Regions from separate parts of the Bacillus sp. EB106-06-01-XG163 genome, predicted to be linked through region 2. Evidence: riboswitches for the same ligand, from Rfam matches in the RefSeq annotation. Region 2 holds a riboswitch; each other region holds the start of a gene.
The links. A riboswitch is a leader RNA that binds a small molecule or an ion and turns the genes downstream of it on or off. The one in region 2 is predicted to bind thiamine pyrophosphate.

Region 1: it holds a riboswitch for thiamine pyrophosphate, as region 2 does, so the genes downstream of both, AC3WTF_RS01620 (acetylornithine deacetylase) here and thiC (phosphomethylpyrimidine synthase ThiC) in region 2, are expected to answer to the same signal.
Region 3: it holds a riboswitch for thiamine pyrophosphate, as region 2 does, so the genes downstream of both, AC3WTF_RS06005 (ECF transporter S component) here and thiC (phosphomethylpyrimidine synthase ThiC) in region 2, are expected to answer to the same signal.

Annotation. Positions count from the first base shown of each region.
Region 1 is NZ_JBYTDS010000001.1:408,554-413,978, reverse strand. Features, by position in the region: gene sigE (RNA polymerase sporulation sigma factor SigE) at 1-406, shown strand, start outside; gene sigG (RNA polymerase sporulation sigma factor SigG) at 547-1,329, shown strand; gene AC3WTF_RS01625 (ABC transporter ATP-binding protein) at 1,458-2,255, shown strand; TPP riboswitch at 2,260-2,364, shown strand; gene AC3WTF_RS01620 (acetylornithine deacetylase) at 2,441-3,721, shown strand; gene AC3WTF_RS01615 (YlmC/YmxH family sporulation protein) at 3,782-4,033, shown strand; gene pgeF (peptidoglycan editing factor PgeF) at 4,188-5,024, shown strand; gene AC3WTF_RS01605 (YggS family pyridoxal phosphate-dependent enzyme) at 5,029-5,425, shown strand, end outside.
Region 2 is NZ_JBYTDS010000014.1:115,106-120,530, reverse strand. Features, by position in the region: gene AC3WTF_RS15995 (Na+/H+ antiporter NhaC family protein) at 141-1,712, shown strand; gene AC3WTF_RS15990 (Type 1 glutamine amidotransferase-like domain-containing protein) at 1,798-2,496, shown strand; TPP riboswitch at 2,546-2,656, shown strand; gene thiC (phosphomethylpyrimidine synthase ThiC) at 2,778-4,550, shown strand; gene AC3WTF_RS15980 (FAD-binding oxidoreductase) at 4,591-5,425, opposite strand, start outside.
Region 3 is NZ_JBYTDS010000004.1:31,963-37,387, reverse strand. Features, by position in the region: gene thiX (HMP/thiamine ABC transporter permease ThiX) at 1-444, opposite strand, end outside; gene AC3WTF_RS06010 (ABC transporter ATP-binding protein) at 419-2,056, opposite strand; gene AC3WTF_RS06005 (ECF transporter S component) at 2,043-2,642, opposite strand; TPP riboswitch at 2,822-2,935, opposite strand; gene AC3WTF_RS06000 (glycoside hydrolase family 18 protein) at 3,084-4,346, shown strand; gene AC3WTF_RS05995 (transcriptional regulator SplA domain-containing protein) at 4,435-4,572, shown strand; M-box (ykoK) riboswitch at 4,679-4,844, shown strand; gene mgtE (magnesium transporter) at 5,079-5,425, shown strand, end outside.

The DNA of each region.
Region 1 (5,425 bases), on a different contig from region 2:
AAAGAAAATCAAACTCGCCACCTACGCGTCGCGATGTATCGAAAACGAAATTTTAATGTACTTGCGCCGAAACAATAAAATCCGTTCAGAGGTGTCCTTTGATGAACCGCTGAATATTGATTGGGACGGAAACGAGCTGCTGCTTTCGGATGTGCTCGGCACAGATGATGATATTATTACAAAAGACATTGAAGCCAATGTGGATAAAAAACTTTTGAAAAAAGCGCTTGAGCAATTAAACGAAAGAGAAAAGCAGATTATGGAACTGCGTTTCGGGCTTGTCGGAGAAGAAGAAAAAACTCAAAAAGATGTAGCCGACATGATGGGGATTTCACAATCTTATATCTCCCGGCTCGAAAAGCGGATTATCAAAAGACTGAGAAAAGAGTTTAACAAAATGGTGTAAAATTTTTTCCATCTGACAGCCCTTACTGCCGCAAGGATTGCCGTCGCCGGATGTTTATTTCTGTAAAATGGCGGTGCATATTTTTCCCACCCGAGGAGATACTTAACGTTGTACAGCAGCTCCTAGTGGGAGGGAAAAACGTGTCAAGAAATAAAGTCGAAATTTGCGGGGTGGATACCTCCAAATTACCGGTGCTCAAGAATGAAGAGATGAGAAAGCTGTTTAGGCAATTACAGGATGAGGGCGATGATTCAGCGAGGGAAAAGCTTGTAAACGGCAATCTGCGCCTTGTCTTAAGCGTCATTCAGAGGTTTAACAACAGAGGAGAGTATGTTGATGACTTATTTCAGGTCGGCTGCATCGGACTAATGAAATCCATTGATAATTTTGACCTAAGCCATAATGTTAAGTTTTCAACATACGCTGTACCGATGATCATCGGAGAAATCCGCAGATATTTGCGGGATAACAATCCGATCCGCGTCTCGAGGTCGCTTCGCGATATCGCATATAAAGCGCTTCAAGTAAGAGAGCGGTTAATCAGTGAGACAAGCAGGGAGCCGACAGCAGAGGAAATCGCCAAAGTTCTTGAAGTGCCCCATGAAGAAATTGTGTTTGCCCTTGACGCCATCCAGGATCCGGTTTCACTGTTTGAGCCGATTTATAATGACGGCGGCGATCCGATTTACGTGATGGACCAGATCAGCGATGAGCGCAATAAGGATACACAATGGATTGAGGAGCTGGCTCTGAAAGAAGGCATGAGAAGACTGAACGAACGGGAAAAAATGATTTTGCGAAAGCGCTTTTTCCAAGGGAAAACCCAAATGGAAGTCGCTGAAGAAATCGGCATATCCCAAGCTCAGGTCTCAAGGCTTGAAAAGGCAGCCATTAAACAAATGAATAAGAATATCCATCAATAACGGAAAAAGCCTTTAAACCTTGTTTAAAGGCTTTTTTCATGCGATGGTTTACGTTTGCAAAAAAGTGATGTATTCTAATGTGTAAAAGTTTTTAGAAAATTTAAACAAAGTAAACGGGGGAAACTGCAATGATTTTACAGCTGGACAGTGTGTCATTAAAAAGAAACGGGAAATGGATTTTGAAAGATATCAACTGGCGCGTCGAGAAAAACGAAAATTGGGTGCTGTACGGATTAAACGGAGCCGGAAAAACGGCTTTGCTGAATATGTTATGCTCTTATTACTTCCCCACTTCAGGAGAGATGCAGGTGCTCGGCCATCAATTCGGCAAAACAGAGCTCGGTGACAGGCTCAGAAGGAAAATTGGCCTTGTTTCGGCAGGTCTTCAGCACAAATTATATGCCGCGGACTCCGCTTTTGAAATCGCCCTCAGCGGCGCGTACGCCTCAATCGGGCTGTACGAAACTCCGAGTGAGCAGGTAAGGGAAAAAGCGATCGGTCTTCTGAAGGATTTGGGTGCCATCGGTTACGCCGACAGACGGTATGAAACATTATCACAAGGGGAAAGACAGAGAGCGCTGATTGCGCGGGCGCTTATGGCTGATCCGGAACTGCTGATTTTGGACGAACCCGTGACGGGTCTTGATTTTATGGCAAGGGAGCAGCTGCTGGACACGATTACGTCGATCGCCGAAAAAGAAAATGCGCCGTCCATCCTTTATGTCACCCATCACGCTGAAGAAATTCTGCCGGTATTTGATCAGGCGCTGCTTTTAAAACAGGGCGAGGTGTTCGCCTCCGGGAAAATCAGGGACATGCTTTCTGACGAGCGGCTTACAGCGTTTTTCGATATGCCTGTCAATGTCTTATGGAACAATGGCCGCCCGTTTTTAACACGTGCAAAAGAGGCATCATCCGTAAAATAACATAAATTCACCCTGGGGGTGCTGCCATGCGGCTGAGAGAGACGTTGTCTCAACCCTTAAAGGACCGGATCCGGATCATGCCGGCGGAGGGAAGCGGTGAAAAAAGCGGAGGAAGACCCGTTTTTTACCCGTTTCATTTCATGAATGAAACGGTTTTTTTGATACAGCCAAAGGGGAGATTTCCAATGCATCAGATTGATATGCTGTTACACCAGGCGGAGAAACGGCGGCACGACTTCATACATATTGCTGAAAGATTGATAGCCTTTCCGACTCCGGCCCCGCCAGCAAGAAATACGGCAGAAGCCCAAAAGTGGGTGGCCGGCTTTTTAAAAGAAACGGGCTGCTCGGTCGATATGTGGGATGTGTATCCGGAAGACCCGAATGTAGTCGGTGTTTTAAAAGGGACAGATTCAAGCAGGCATCAAAGCCTGATTTTAAACGGACACATTGATGTGGCAGAAGCCGGGGGCGAAGACTGGCACTCTGACCCGTTTCAGCCGCACGTAAAAGATGGCATGCTGATCGGAAGGGGCGCCGCTGATATGAAAGGGGGTTTGGCGTGTGTTCTCTTCTCTCTGAAGCTGATCCATGATGCCGGCATTGAGCTTCCGGGCGACCTCATTGTACAGTCTGTAATCGGAGAAGAAGTCGGTGAGGCGGGGACGCTGGAATGCTGCAAACGCGGCTATCACGCGGATTTTGCGGTTGTCGCGGATACGAGCAGCCTGCATATTCAAGGGCAGGGCGGTGTCATCACCGGCTGGATAGAATTGAAAAGCAAACAAACATTTCATGACGGCATGAGGCGCAATATGATTCATGCGGGCGGAGGCACATTCGGAGCGAGCGCCATCGAAAAAATGGCGAAAATCATCGCTGCCTTGGGAGAGCTGGAGCGCCACTGGGCGGTAACGAAAAGCTATCCCGGTTTTGCGCCCGGCACCAATACGATCAACCCTGCCGTCATTGAAGGCGGAAGACACGCAGCGTTTGTCGCCGATGAATGCCGGTTATGGATCACCGTCCACTTTTATCCGAACGAAACGCACGAACAAGCAGCCGCAGAAATCGAAGACTATATTAATCGTGTCGCTGACAGTGATCTGTGGCTCAAAGAAAACAGGCCGGTGTTCAAATGGGGCGGATCTTCGATGATTGAAGACAGAGGAGAGGTGTTCCCGGCGCTGGAAATCGACCCGGATCATCCGGCAGTTTCTGTCTTGGCTGCATCACACTCAGCCGTCAGAAAACAGGAGCCCGTCATTGATGTTTCCCAAACCGTAACTGACGGAGGGTGGCTTTATCATGCCGGGATTCCGAGCGTCATATACGGTCCCGGCGATTTAAAAAACGCCCACTCCGTAAACGAGGAAGTGTCCGTTGATGAGCTTATGGACTATACGAAAATTATGCTGAGATTTATCCTCGCCTGGTGCAGCCGCAAAAAAGATTGCCCGATGTGACAAGGTTCAGCCCGGCCGTTCATATAATAGGAAAAAGAACGGGCAAAGGGCGTGATACGCATGATCAGCATATCTGAATTTCAAATAAAAGATGTGGTAAACGTGTCGAACGGAAAAAAACTCGGAAGCATCGGTGATATTGATATTAACGTGACAACGGGAAAAATTCAGGCGATTATTTTAGGCGGCAGCGGAAAAGTTCTCGGTTTTTTCGGAAAAGAAGAGGAAATGATCATTCCTTGGCGAAATATAGTTAAAATTGGGGAAGATGTCATCTTAGTGCGTGTAAACGAACCAAAGGGGGGAGCGTAATCCTCCCTTTACTTGTAAAAAGCCGGAAATCTCAATGTTTCCGGCACATTTATTTATCTCATTTTTCAATCAGCCGCTAAACGTATGCTTAAAATTGTGTTAAAATGAGTGGGAAATTACGCTTTTTTAATGTTTGTCGAAAGGTTGGATCTCCATGAATACATATCACCCGTTTAGTCTTACCACCCCCTCGGCACTCATGATAGAAGACTGGAACTGTGTGAATCAGCTTAACACAAAGGTCATCGCCGGATTCACAACGAAAAACGGCGGGGTCAGCAATCCTCCGTATGAGTCATTAAATACCGGATTGCACGTCCGGGACGAAGCTCATGATGTTGTGACAAACCGTGAAGTCATAGCGTCCTTATGCGGTACTGATCTGGATTCCTGGGTGTTCGCCGACCAGACACATGAAAACCGCGTCCGGCGCGTGACAGCCGGGGATAAAGGAAAAGGAGCGAGAGACTATTCTTCCGCATTCCGCGGGACGGACGGGCTCTACACGAAAGATGCGAATCTTTTTTTGGCCCTTTGTTTTGCGGACTGTGTGCCCTTGTATTTTTATGACCCGGTGAAATCCATTATCGGCGCTGCCCATGCCGGATGGAAGGGGACGGTCAAACAAATCGGACGCATCATGACGGAACGCTGGGTAAACGAAGAAGGCTCCCGTTTAACAGATATTCAGGCTGTCATCGGTCCGTCCATCAGCGCGGGAAGCTATACAGTCGACGACCGCGTCATCAATGAAGTGCGGGCGCTGCCTTTTACGGCTGAATCCGCCATATGCGAAACGGAAAAAGGCCAGTATCAGCTTGATTTAAAAGAGGTCAACCGTCTTCTTCTGATACATTGCGGCATTCCGGAAGAAAACATTTCAGTCAGCGGTTTATGCACCGAACGAGAGCGTGAACTATTCTTTTCACACCGCCGCGACAAAGGGAAAACGGGACGCATGATGTCCTTTATCGGAATGAAGGAGGCGTAAGATCTTGCGTGTTGCTGATCAATTACGACATATAAACGAAAGAATAAACGAAGCATGTAACAGATCGGGCCGAAGCCCCGAAGATGTTACCGTCATCGCGGTTACAAAATACGTATCAGCCGAAAGGGCTCAAGAGGCCGTTGATGCCGGTATTACAAGTCTGGGAGAAAACCGGGATGCCGAGCTTATCCATAAGCAGGAAGTCATCAAAGGCAGCCCGGAGTGGCACTTTATCGGCAGTCTTCAGTCCAGAAAGGTGAAGGCCGTCGTTGACCGTGTATCTTATATTCATTCCTTAGACAGACTGTCATTGGCAAAAGAGATTGAAAAACGGGCGCAGCATGCGGTTCGCTGTTTTGTGCAGGTGAATACTTCGCTTGAGCCGTCTAAGCACGGTTTAA
Region 2 (5,425 bases):
GCTTCTACAATATGTAGAAGCCTTTTTTGTTGTGTGAAAATATCCTCCAAGGCTTGTGAAAACATGATACGCGTGCAGATTGTATAAATACGCTTTTTTCAAAGATACTAACAAGAAGTTCTTTGAAAGAGGTGTTTTTTATGGAAGGGACTTGGACTTGTCTTATCCCATTTATTCTGGTCATTCCCATTTCAATCATTACAAAGCAAGTGCAGTCCGGTCTGTTTGTCGGTTTGCTGGTCGGAAGCTATCTTTTGCATCCCAGCTTGCTTGGCGGGATTGAACATATGGTTCAATATGTAATCAGCAACATTGTCGTCACCAATAATATTAGAATCATTGTGTTTCTATATTCATTTGCCGGCCTTGTAGGGATTATAAAGCTGACCGGCGGGATAAAAGGATTCGTCCATTTGATCAGTAAAAAAGTTAAAACCAAAAAAGGTGCGATGCTGCTTGCATGGCTGTCGACATTTGGCACGTTCAGTGAACCGGACTTTCGCATCGTCACAATTGCACCGATCATGAAAGCTTTAAGCAAGCGTCTGGACCTGTCGAAACAGAAAATTGCGTATGCCATTGAGTTTACGGCAAACCCTGTCATTGCCTTGATTCCGATAGCAACGGCATTTGTCGGCTACATGGTTTCCATTATCGGACAGGCCCTTAAAACGTCAGGAATAGATCAGCCGGCTTACACGGTGTATGTGAAAAGTATTCCCTTCAATTTTTTCTCCATTGTGATTATATTAGTCGGAATTTATTACTGCTTTTTTAAGAAACAAAAAGCGGACGAAAGCTTAGAAAAAACAGAAATGAGCGGACAAACTTCTGCTCGCAAACTTAACAAAAATACGGAACCGATTCCGCGGAACAGCGGTGTGTTGCTTTCAAAAGGCTCAGGTTCATTCAACATGGAAACAGGGAGGATCTCAGATATTCACGGTGGACATACGGGAATGTTCGAAAGTGATGAGCATGCTGACCAGCAGGAGGAGCTGGATTCGGCGCACCGTGCTTATATTAAGGAAACACCGATTCGGCCTTGGAATTTAATCATTCCGATCGGGCTGTTTTTGCTATTAACACTCTTTCTCAGCTGGTGGGACGGCCATTCTAAAGCTCAAGGGTTTTTGAATGCTTTTATCAAAAGCGATATGCTTGGCGTCATGTTAACCGCATTATTGGCAGCGGTTATTGCAGCATTTGCTCTTTTTATGTTTCAGCGTTTTCATGCAGGCGAGCTTGTTACCCATTTTATTAAGGGCGGAAACGAATTGGTCAACGTTATTATTATGTTATCGCTGATTTGGGCCGTAACAGCAGTATCTGAAGATCTGGGATTCTCGGAATATGTTACTTCTCATTTAACGTCATGGATCCCTCATATGTTTATTGCGCCGTCTCTTTTTATACTGGGGGCTGTTATATCCTATTTTATCGGGTCATCCTGGGGGACTTGGGGGCTTTTAATGCCGCTCGGCGTAACGCTGGCGGTTCAGTCACATACCAGTTTATTATTAGCGATCGGGGCCGTGTTTGCGAGCGGAACATTTGGAGCATTTGCTTCTCCTCTCAGTGATAATACGGTGACAACCTGTACGGTGTTGGGGATCGATGTTGTGAAGTATGCCCGTTCGAAGCTTGTTCCGGCGCTTATCGCCGCGGGGATCTCCGTTGTGTTATACGGTGTGTTTTCATTTTTCAGATAACAAATAGCTTTTAAAGGCGGTATCCGAAATGGGGATAACGCCTTTTTATGAGCTGTTATACTAGAGGAAAAAAGAGGTGATGACATTGAAGCAGATTATTGCAATGGGCGGCGGGGGCTTTTCCATGGAGCCGGATCATCTTGTGCTGGATCAGTATATTTTAGAGCAGTCGGCGCGGTCAAAGCCGAAAATTTGTTTTTTGCCGACGGCAAGCGGAGATTCGGAGAATTATATCGGCAGGTTTTATCAGGCCTTTCAAAAGCTGCGGTGTGAGCCGGATCACTTGTCGTTGTTTAAACCGCCGGGTTCTGATCTCAGATCCTTTCTCATGAAGAAAGATATTATATATGTCGGCGGCGGAAATACGCGTAATATGCTTGTCTTATGGAAAGAGTGGGGGATTGACCTTATTCTTCGTGAGGCTTGGGAAAACGGCATCATGTTGGCGGGTCTCAGCGCCGGGGCGATTTGCTGGTATGAAGAAGGATTGACGGATTCAGCTGGAGATTTGAGAGAGTTAAGAGCTTTAGGATTTTTGCGGGGAAGCTTTTGTCCGCACTATGACGGAGAAGCGGAGCGCCGGCCGGTGTATCACCGTCTGATTTCAGAAAAGAAACTCAGGGAGGGCTATGCCGCTGATGACGGCGCTGCGCTTCATTATAAAGACGGTCAGCTGTTCCGGGCTGTCTCTTCCAGGGAAACCGCAAAGGGTTATCGGGTTTTTAATACCGAAAAAGGCGTTCGGGAAACAGAGCTTATGACTGTTCCGTTATCTGAATTTTGATAATATGCTTTTTTTTGTACACAACTTATGTTACGATGAGAGCGAAATCAATAGTTACTGGGGGTGCCCGTCTGAGCGGGCTGAGAGAGAAGCGGCGGCTTCTTAACCCTTTGGACCTGATCTGGTTCGTACCAGCGTGGGGAAGTAAAGGTTTTATTATTGTTGATGAAAACAATAATAGTTTCTTTCTGACTGCAAAACCGGGTTCTTCTTTGAACCCGGTTTTTTTGTGCTGGTGCTGAGCTTGGTTCTGTTATTCAAATGATAAAGGAGAGATTTGTATGCAAAATCAATCAGTACAGCAAGCGAACATTTCCATTATGTCGAGTTTTTCCGGCAGTAAAAAGGTTTATGCAGAAGGTTCTTCGCCCGCTATACGAGTGCCGATGCGGGAAATCAGCCTGAGTGCGACTACGGGGGCATTCGGGGAAGAGGAGAATGCGCCGGTCCGTGTTTATGATACGAGCGGGCCGTATACAGACCCGGATGTACAGATTGATATTCATGAAGGGCTGGGGGCGCTCCGCACAAAGTGGATTACCGGGCGCGGAGATGTAGAAGAATATAATGGCCGGACCGTGAGACCTGAAGACAACGGTTATAAAAAAGAGGGCCGTGCCGCTGAATACCCCGGCCTACAGCGGAAACCGCTTCGGGCCAAGCCGGGGAAAAATGTAACACAATTGCATTATGCGAGAAAAGGCATCATTACGCCTGAAATGGAGTTTATCGCAATACGTGAGCATGTGTCTCCCGAATTTGTCAGAGACGAGGTAGCCAGCGGCCGGGCGATTATTCCTTCTAACGTCAACCACCCGGAAAGCGAGCCGATGATTATCGGCCGGAATTTTCATGTGAAAATTAATGCCAATATCGGCAACTCGGCTGTTACATCTTCTATCGAAGAAGAAGTCGAAAAAATGACGTGGGCGATTCGCTGGGGCGCCGATACGATGATGGACTTATCCACGGGAAAAGACATTCATACGACGCGTGAATGGATTATCCGCAACTGTCCCGTGCCTGTGGGGACGGTGCCGATTTATCAGGCGCTTGAAAAAGTAAATGGCATTGCCGAGGATTTAACGTGGGACATTTATCGTGACACATTGATTGAGCAGGCGGAGCAGGGCGTGGATTATTTCACCATCCATGCCGGCGTACTGCTTCGTTACGTCCCGTTAACGGCTAAACGCACGACGGGAATTGTATCCCGCGGGGGGGCGATTATGGCGCAATGGTGCCTGGCTCATCATCAGGAAAGCTTTCTGTACACGCATTTTGAAGAAATTTGTGAAATCATGAAGACCTATGATATCGCTTTTTCTCTTGGTGACGGGCTTCGCCCCGGTTCGATTGCGGATGCCAATGATGAAGCGCAGTTTGCGGAATTGGAGACTCTCGGAGAATTGACGGAGATTGCGTGGAAGCACGATGTGCAAGTGATGATCGAAGGACCGGGTCATGTGCCGATGCATAAAATTAAGGAAAACATGGACAAGCAGCTGGAAATTTGTAAAGAGGCGCCTTTTTACACGCTCGGGCCATTAACGACGGATATCGCTCCGGGTTATGACCACATTACTTCAGCAATCGGCGCGGCGATGATCGGCTGGTACGGGACGGCGATGCTTTGCTATGTCACGCCGAAGGAGCATTTGGGGCTGCCGAATCGTGATGATGTAAGAGAAGGCGTCATTACGTACAAAATCGCGGCACATGCCGCAGACCTTGCTAAAGGGCATCCGGGTGCACAGATCCGTGACGATGCTCTGTCTAAGGCGCGGTTTGAATTCCGGTGGCGTGATCAATTTCATTTGTCGCTTGATCCTGAAAGAGCAATGGAATATCATGATGAAACGCTGCCGGCTGAAGGCGCAAAAACGGCTCACTTCTGTTCGATGTGCGGTCCGAAGTTCTGCAGTATGAGAATTTCTCAGGATATTCGTGATTATGCGAAGGAAAACGGACTTACTGAAGACGAGGCCGTCAACGAAGGACTGAAAGAAAAAGCAAAAGAGTTTGCAGAGAAGGGAAGCCGCTTATATCAATAAAAGAAAAGATGAGGATGGAGTTTGCCCATCTTCATCTTTTTTAGAAAAACGGTGAACGGCGAAGCGGCGGAATGCTCTGCTCAAAGCGGAATATATTTTCCGGATCGTATTTCGTTTTGACTTGACGGAGGCGGTGAACATTTTCTCCGTAATACGTTTGCAGCCAGTTTCTGATTTCTCTATCAGGCCAATTCACGTAATCTCCCATCGTTTCTCTTGATAGGGACGTTCTCAGTCCTTCAATCCAGCGGACATTTTGTCTTTCTTCTTCAGCAGATGTCCAAGTTGTTATATATTCTTGGGCAATGATTGCGTTGCGATAGTAGAATGCCGTTTGGTCCGGAGCGATCCGTCCGGCCGCCCCGCCGAGAGACTGCTGCCAGACACTGGCGTTTTCGTTCGGAGCGTGCTCTAAATAGCGCTTTAAAGTGGAAATCGCGCGTGTTGATAATGGTTTTTCAATAAAGGATCCTGACCGCTTCATCTTTTGCGGCTGATTGCCTCCCGGGCTGTTAAAAAAGGCTGCCGCCTTAATAAATGGCACTGTCTTGACCATGCCGCTTGCCGGTTTTCCCGCTTTCATTAACGGAGCCAACAGTTCTTTCAGCTCATCCTTTGTCCCGGTAAATTGACCGAGCGCTTCTATGCGGTTGACTTCCTTAGGCCAAAACTGAATTGATGAGGTAAGCCGGTTGTCTGTAAATGGAGCCCAGCGCTGCCATGTGTTAAATACTTCCTCAAAATCATCCCAGCCCCAAGTGACAGAAAAAACAGACACGCACGAGATCGGCACGGCTTTAAACATCATGGATGTGACAATGCCGAAGTTGCCTCCCCCTCCTCCCTGAGACGCCCAAAATAGATCAGAGTGCTTT
Region 3 (5,425 bases), on a different contig from region 2:
GATAACGCCGTATGCAAGCTTGGGCGGCAGCTTACACTGCTGAATCAGACTGAGCATGAACAGAATCGGATCGGTTGTGAAAAGAAACATCATCGACAAAGCGGAAAAACATAAAATACGAAACGCGATAGAAATCCCGAGCGCCGCGTTATCACTGTTGACGGCAATCGGCCCGAGCTTAAACAGCAGGTTGCTTCCGGTTGTCGGGACGTTTCCGAATACGGCGGCTGTCCATAAAGAACCGAAGGCCAGAATGACAAACGGAATCGTGAACAGCAGCCATTTTTTCAGCGGCACACGCCCCGCCGAGAGGACGCCTCCCGCAATGATGATATAAAACAAAGCAGGGGTGTACGGATTATAAATAAACGACAGCATAATGACGCATAACAATACAGCCGCCGCCTTTATTGACGGGTTAACAGCCTCCAGCCGCAAGTTCATTTCTCCGCCTCCTGTCGTGTTTCATCCATTCATACCGCAGCGGTAAAGCCAAATGCGCTTGCTCGGCGATCCCGGTGTTATCAGAAAATAAAGCGTCGGGAGTTCCCCGGAATACCAGTTTCGTGCCGCAGAGCACAAGGATCGTGTCGGCATAATCTGAGACGAGTTCCATATCGTGTGTCACCATCAAAACAGCCGTTCCTTCCTTTTGAATCTCACGGAGCATTTGCATACACTCCCGCGCCGTTTTGGCATCCTGTCCGAAAGTCGGTTCATCAAGCATCAAAACGTTCACATTGTGCATAAGCATCGTTGCGACGCTGAGCCGGCGTTTTTGTCCTTGGCTTAAAGAAAACGGATGCTGTGAGGCATGGCGTCTCAGGCCGAATCGGGTTAACAGCTGAAGAGCTTTCTCCTTTGCGGCTCTGCTGCTTTCAAAACCGAACATCAGCTCTTGAATGACGGAATCTGTGACAAATTGGTGTTCAGGATTTTGGAAAACATATCCGATCAGCCGCCGCAGCTCTTTTTCAGAATAGGAATCAATCGGTCTGCCGTCTATTTTGATGTCTCCGCCCAGCGGACGGATGAGCTTGGCCGCGGCAGAAAGAAGCGTTGTTTTTCCTGTTCCGTTAGGGCCGGCAATCGCGGTGATTGAACCTTTTTTTACGGAAAAGCTCACATCCTGAAAAATGACGTCTGCCCCTCTTGAGAATGACAGCTCGTGAACGCTCAGCGCGTCTTCTGCCGAAAGCGCGGCGGGCCGGGGTTCGGGCAGAGACGGTACAGATTCTTGAAACAGCTTTTCTTTACACAATGTAAAAGGAATGCTGACGTGCTCCTGCAATGAGATCACACGCGGAATCGGAATGCCGAGCTGCATCAGCTCTTCAATCTTTGTTTCAAAGATAACGTCCGTCTCTCCGTCCATCACCTTCTGACCCGTTTCGTCAAGGACAATCGTCCTGTCCATCCACGGCGCCCAATGATCAAGCTGATGTTCGATAACGAGAAGGCCGAAGCCTTTTTTTGCTTGAAGATCTTTGATCAGCCGCGCCAATTCACGTGCGGAATATGGATCAAGCTGTGCCGTCGGTTCGTCCAAAATAATGAGTTCCGGTTCCATCGCAATGATACAGGCAAGCGCCACTTTTTGTTTTGAACCGCCTGACAGCGAAGCGATCGTTCGCGTTTTCAAATGAGTGATCTCTAATTTTGCCAAAACGTCATCGATGATTGCGTCCATATCTTCTTTTGTATATTGCAAATTTTCCAGGCCGAAGGCGATTTCATCTTCAACCGTCAGCATGCAAAACTGCTGGTCCGGATCTTGAAACACGACGCCGATGGATCTGGCGGCGGGTTCTGTCAGATGTGAAAGAGGTGTTCCGTATAAAGAAACGGTTCCCGATTGAACCCCATCGCATGCTTCCGGGTACAGACCGTTTAAACAGAGAGCGAGCGAGCTTTTGCCGCATCCGCTCGGCCCGAGCAATAAAGCCCGCTCTCCTTTCCGGAGCTGAAAGGACACGTTTTGAAGAATCGGCTTTTCATCCTGATCATAAGAAAAGGTAAGACGGCCGGCCGATAGAAGGGGCTCAGATGCCTGCATCTTGGTTCACCTGTTTCTTTTTCTTCTTGAATTGTTTTCCGAGCGCCATGCCGTTCAGCACCCCTGTGTAAGCCAGCGCATCACTGATTGCTTTGCCGAGAAGGCCGGCAAGAAGCGCACCTGAGATCAGACGGATGAGAAGCATGACGGCTAATAAACCCGGATTCAAAACAGAGTATCCGGAAACGAACAAGTCATAAATGAAGCTCGTCACAGAAGACCCCATACCGGATAAAAGAAGCACGGGCAGGGTATACACCCGCCAGCGTGTCGCAAAAAAGACCGCTTCCGCACCGATTCCCTGTGCGATCCCGATCAGAATCACCATCGGTCCTGACGGATTTCCGAGTAAGCACTCCACAAAAGCGGCGATGATTTCAGAAACGAGAGCCGCTCCCGGTTTTTGAATAATGTACGCGGCAATTACCGAGACGATAAACCAGATACCGTAAATCGGTTCATAGCTCATCCGGCCGAAAAACCCTGCCGCTATATTGCTTGCATGAGTTGATACTAAATAAATGACAGCAAATACAACACTGATGACGGACATGACGACAATTTCTCTCATTTTCCAATTTTTCATTGTGATCTCCTGCTTTCTTATCGGATAGTCGTATGTATGAAAGAGATGATTTTACAGGCGGTTCATATTCAGTTTCATATTGCGGTGTCCTCCCCCGTTTTTTAATGAAAAATAAAAAACTGCATATCCGAGGGAATATGCAGCAGCAGAACGAAAACGCATGGGGAAAAACCCTGCGCTCCGGTCAATCTGCACTTCCCCACGCTGGTATTATCCAGATCGGGTTATAAGGGATCAAAACACGCCTGCCGCATGTTTTATCTCAGCCGATAACAGCACCCCTAGTGCGTTTCCTATACAGTTTTTTATGATGACATCATCATAGTTGATCATGTCTGATTTGTAAACAGCCTTTCTTCAAACAGAGTTTGGAATCGGACCGGATGATCATTCATAAAGATAAGTAGAGCCCTTTTGATCAAAAGGAAACGGAGGACATCTATGTTTGTTCATACAGTGCAGTCTGGTGACTCGTTATTTTCCATCAGCAGAAAGTACGGATACCCTGTTGACAGCATCAGAAGCGTCAACGGGCTTGAGGAAACGAATATCGTTCCGGGGCAGGCGCTTTTAATCCCTCTTAATGAATATACGGTTCAGCCGAATGATACGTATGCCGTTATCGCAGGTAAGGCTTATGTGCCGCAGATGCAGCTGATGCAGGCAAACCCGGATATTCCGCCGAACCGGCTGCGGGCGGGTATGAAAGTGAAGATTCCTGATATCTCTAACTATCTTGCGGGAACCCTGCAATTTTATGTCATTCGGACGCCTGAAGCGGATAGAGAGCTAATTAATGATTTTGCGCCGTATTCTTCGGCGATTTCTTTGTTTGAATATCATTTTGGCCCGAATGGAGATATCATTAACGATTTAAACGACAGAACCGCAATAGAAACCACATGGCAGAACAGAGTGCGTCCGCTTGCCGTCATTACGAATCTGACAGAAGGGGGATTCAGTCCGGAATTAGCCCATCAAGTGCTGCAAAATCCGACGGCAAGAACGAATCTCGTCAACAATATCGTCTCCTTAACCGTAAGAAAGGGATACGGCGGTGTAAATATTGATTTTGAACGGGTCAGAGAAGCTGACAGGGACCTCTTCACAGGATTTCTCCGGCAGTTAAAAACCCGGCTTTCAGAGCATCAGCTCGCGTTAACGATATCGGTTCCGGCGAAAACAAGTGATGCAGTGCCGTGGCTGAGGGGATATGATTACGGCGGAATCGGAGCCGTGGTCGATTATATGTTCATTATGGCGTACGACTGGCACCACGCCGGCAGTGAGCCGGGACCCGTGGCGCCTTTGACAGAGGTCAGGCAAACGATCAATTTTGCCATCAGCAGGGTGCCGAGAAGAAAAGTGATTCTCGGTGTTCCGCTATACGGGTATGATTGGGTGATTCCGTACCGTCCCGGAACGATCGGATCCGCCATCTCCAATCAGCGCGCCATGGAAACGGCCATGAAGCACCAATCAGTGATCCGTTATTCCCAGCAGGAGCGTTCCCCTTACTTCCGGTATACTGATGAAAATGGAAGAACGCATGAAGTGTGGTTTGAGGATGTGCGGAGCATGAGTGAAAAAATGGTTCTCGTCCGGGAGTTCGGACTGCAGGCGATCGGCGCGTGGCAATTAACGCTCGGTTTCAAACCGGGCCCGTGGCTGCTTAGGAACTTTTTCACGATCCGAAAAATATAGCTGCATGTCCCGCTACGCAAGTAATTTTTTTTCCTATGATAACGGGTCTTCTTTTGGACAATCTAAAATTGAACAGGAGGTCTGTCATATGAAGAAAAGGGAAGAGCAGTATATCAACGAGGCTGAGTATGTACCGCATCCGACAAAAGAAGGGGAGTACGCGCTCATGCTGCATGAATCCTATCATTTCCTTTCAGAAGAGGATGAAAGCGATTTGCCGGAATAAGGGCTTTATGCCTTTATTCCGTTTATTTTATAGGTATGTGCTGAAATCACAAATTTAAGGTTGACACATTCCTTTTTTTTCTGTAATCTCAGTGTGTCAATTCAAATAAGAACTTCGTTAGGTGAGGCTCCTGTATGGAGATACGCTGCTGCCCAAAAATGTCCAAAGACGCCAATGGGTCAACAGGAATCATCGACATAAGGTGATTCTTAACGCAGCTGGATGGCTGTCCTATGCCATACAGTGCTAAAGCTCTACGATTGGAGGCCCCGCACGTTTATTTGCCGTGCTTGTTTTCGCCTTCATATCAGAAGGTTTTTTTTATGCCTCAAAACGTACACGACTGAGCATGATAAGGAGGTGCGGAGTATGGATTCTCCCCATTCGAGTATGTCAGAAGAAGTACCCATATACAGCCAGATAACCAGTGACGACATGATGAGGAGACAAACCGCCGCACTTCCCTTGACGGACGGCGCGTCTCCGTAAAGGAGGTACGAGTCCCGATGGTCCAAAACATGACCTATGACGAACTCATATTACGCATTATCATTTTATTGCGGGACGGAAAAATAAAAGAATTCCGAAACATGATAGATGAGCTTCAGCCCTATGACATGGCATTTTTGTTTAAAGAAATGCCGGAAAAGCACCGGGCCCGTTATCTGTCATATATGACGGTTGATGACATCACCGACATGATCGGAGAGCTGGAGCGGGAATTTCAGCTTGCCGTTTTGCATAAAGTCGGTAAAACGAAAGCCACTCTCGCAATGAATAAAATGGATAACGACGATCTCGCCGCATTGCTGGAAGAGATGGATGAAGAACTGAAAGAACAGCTTTTATCCAG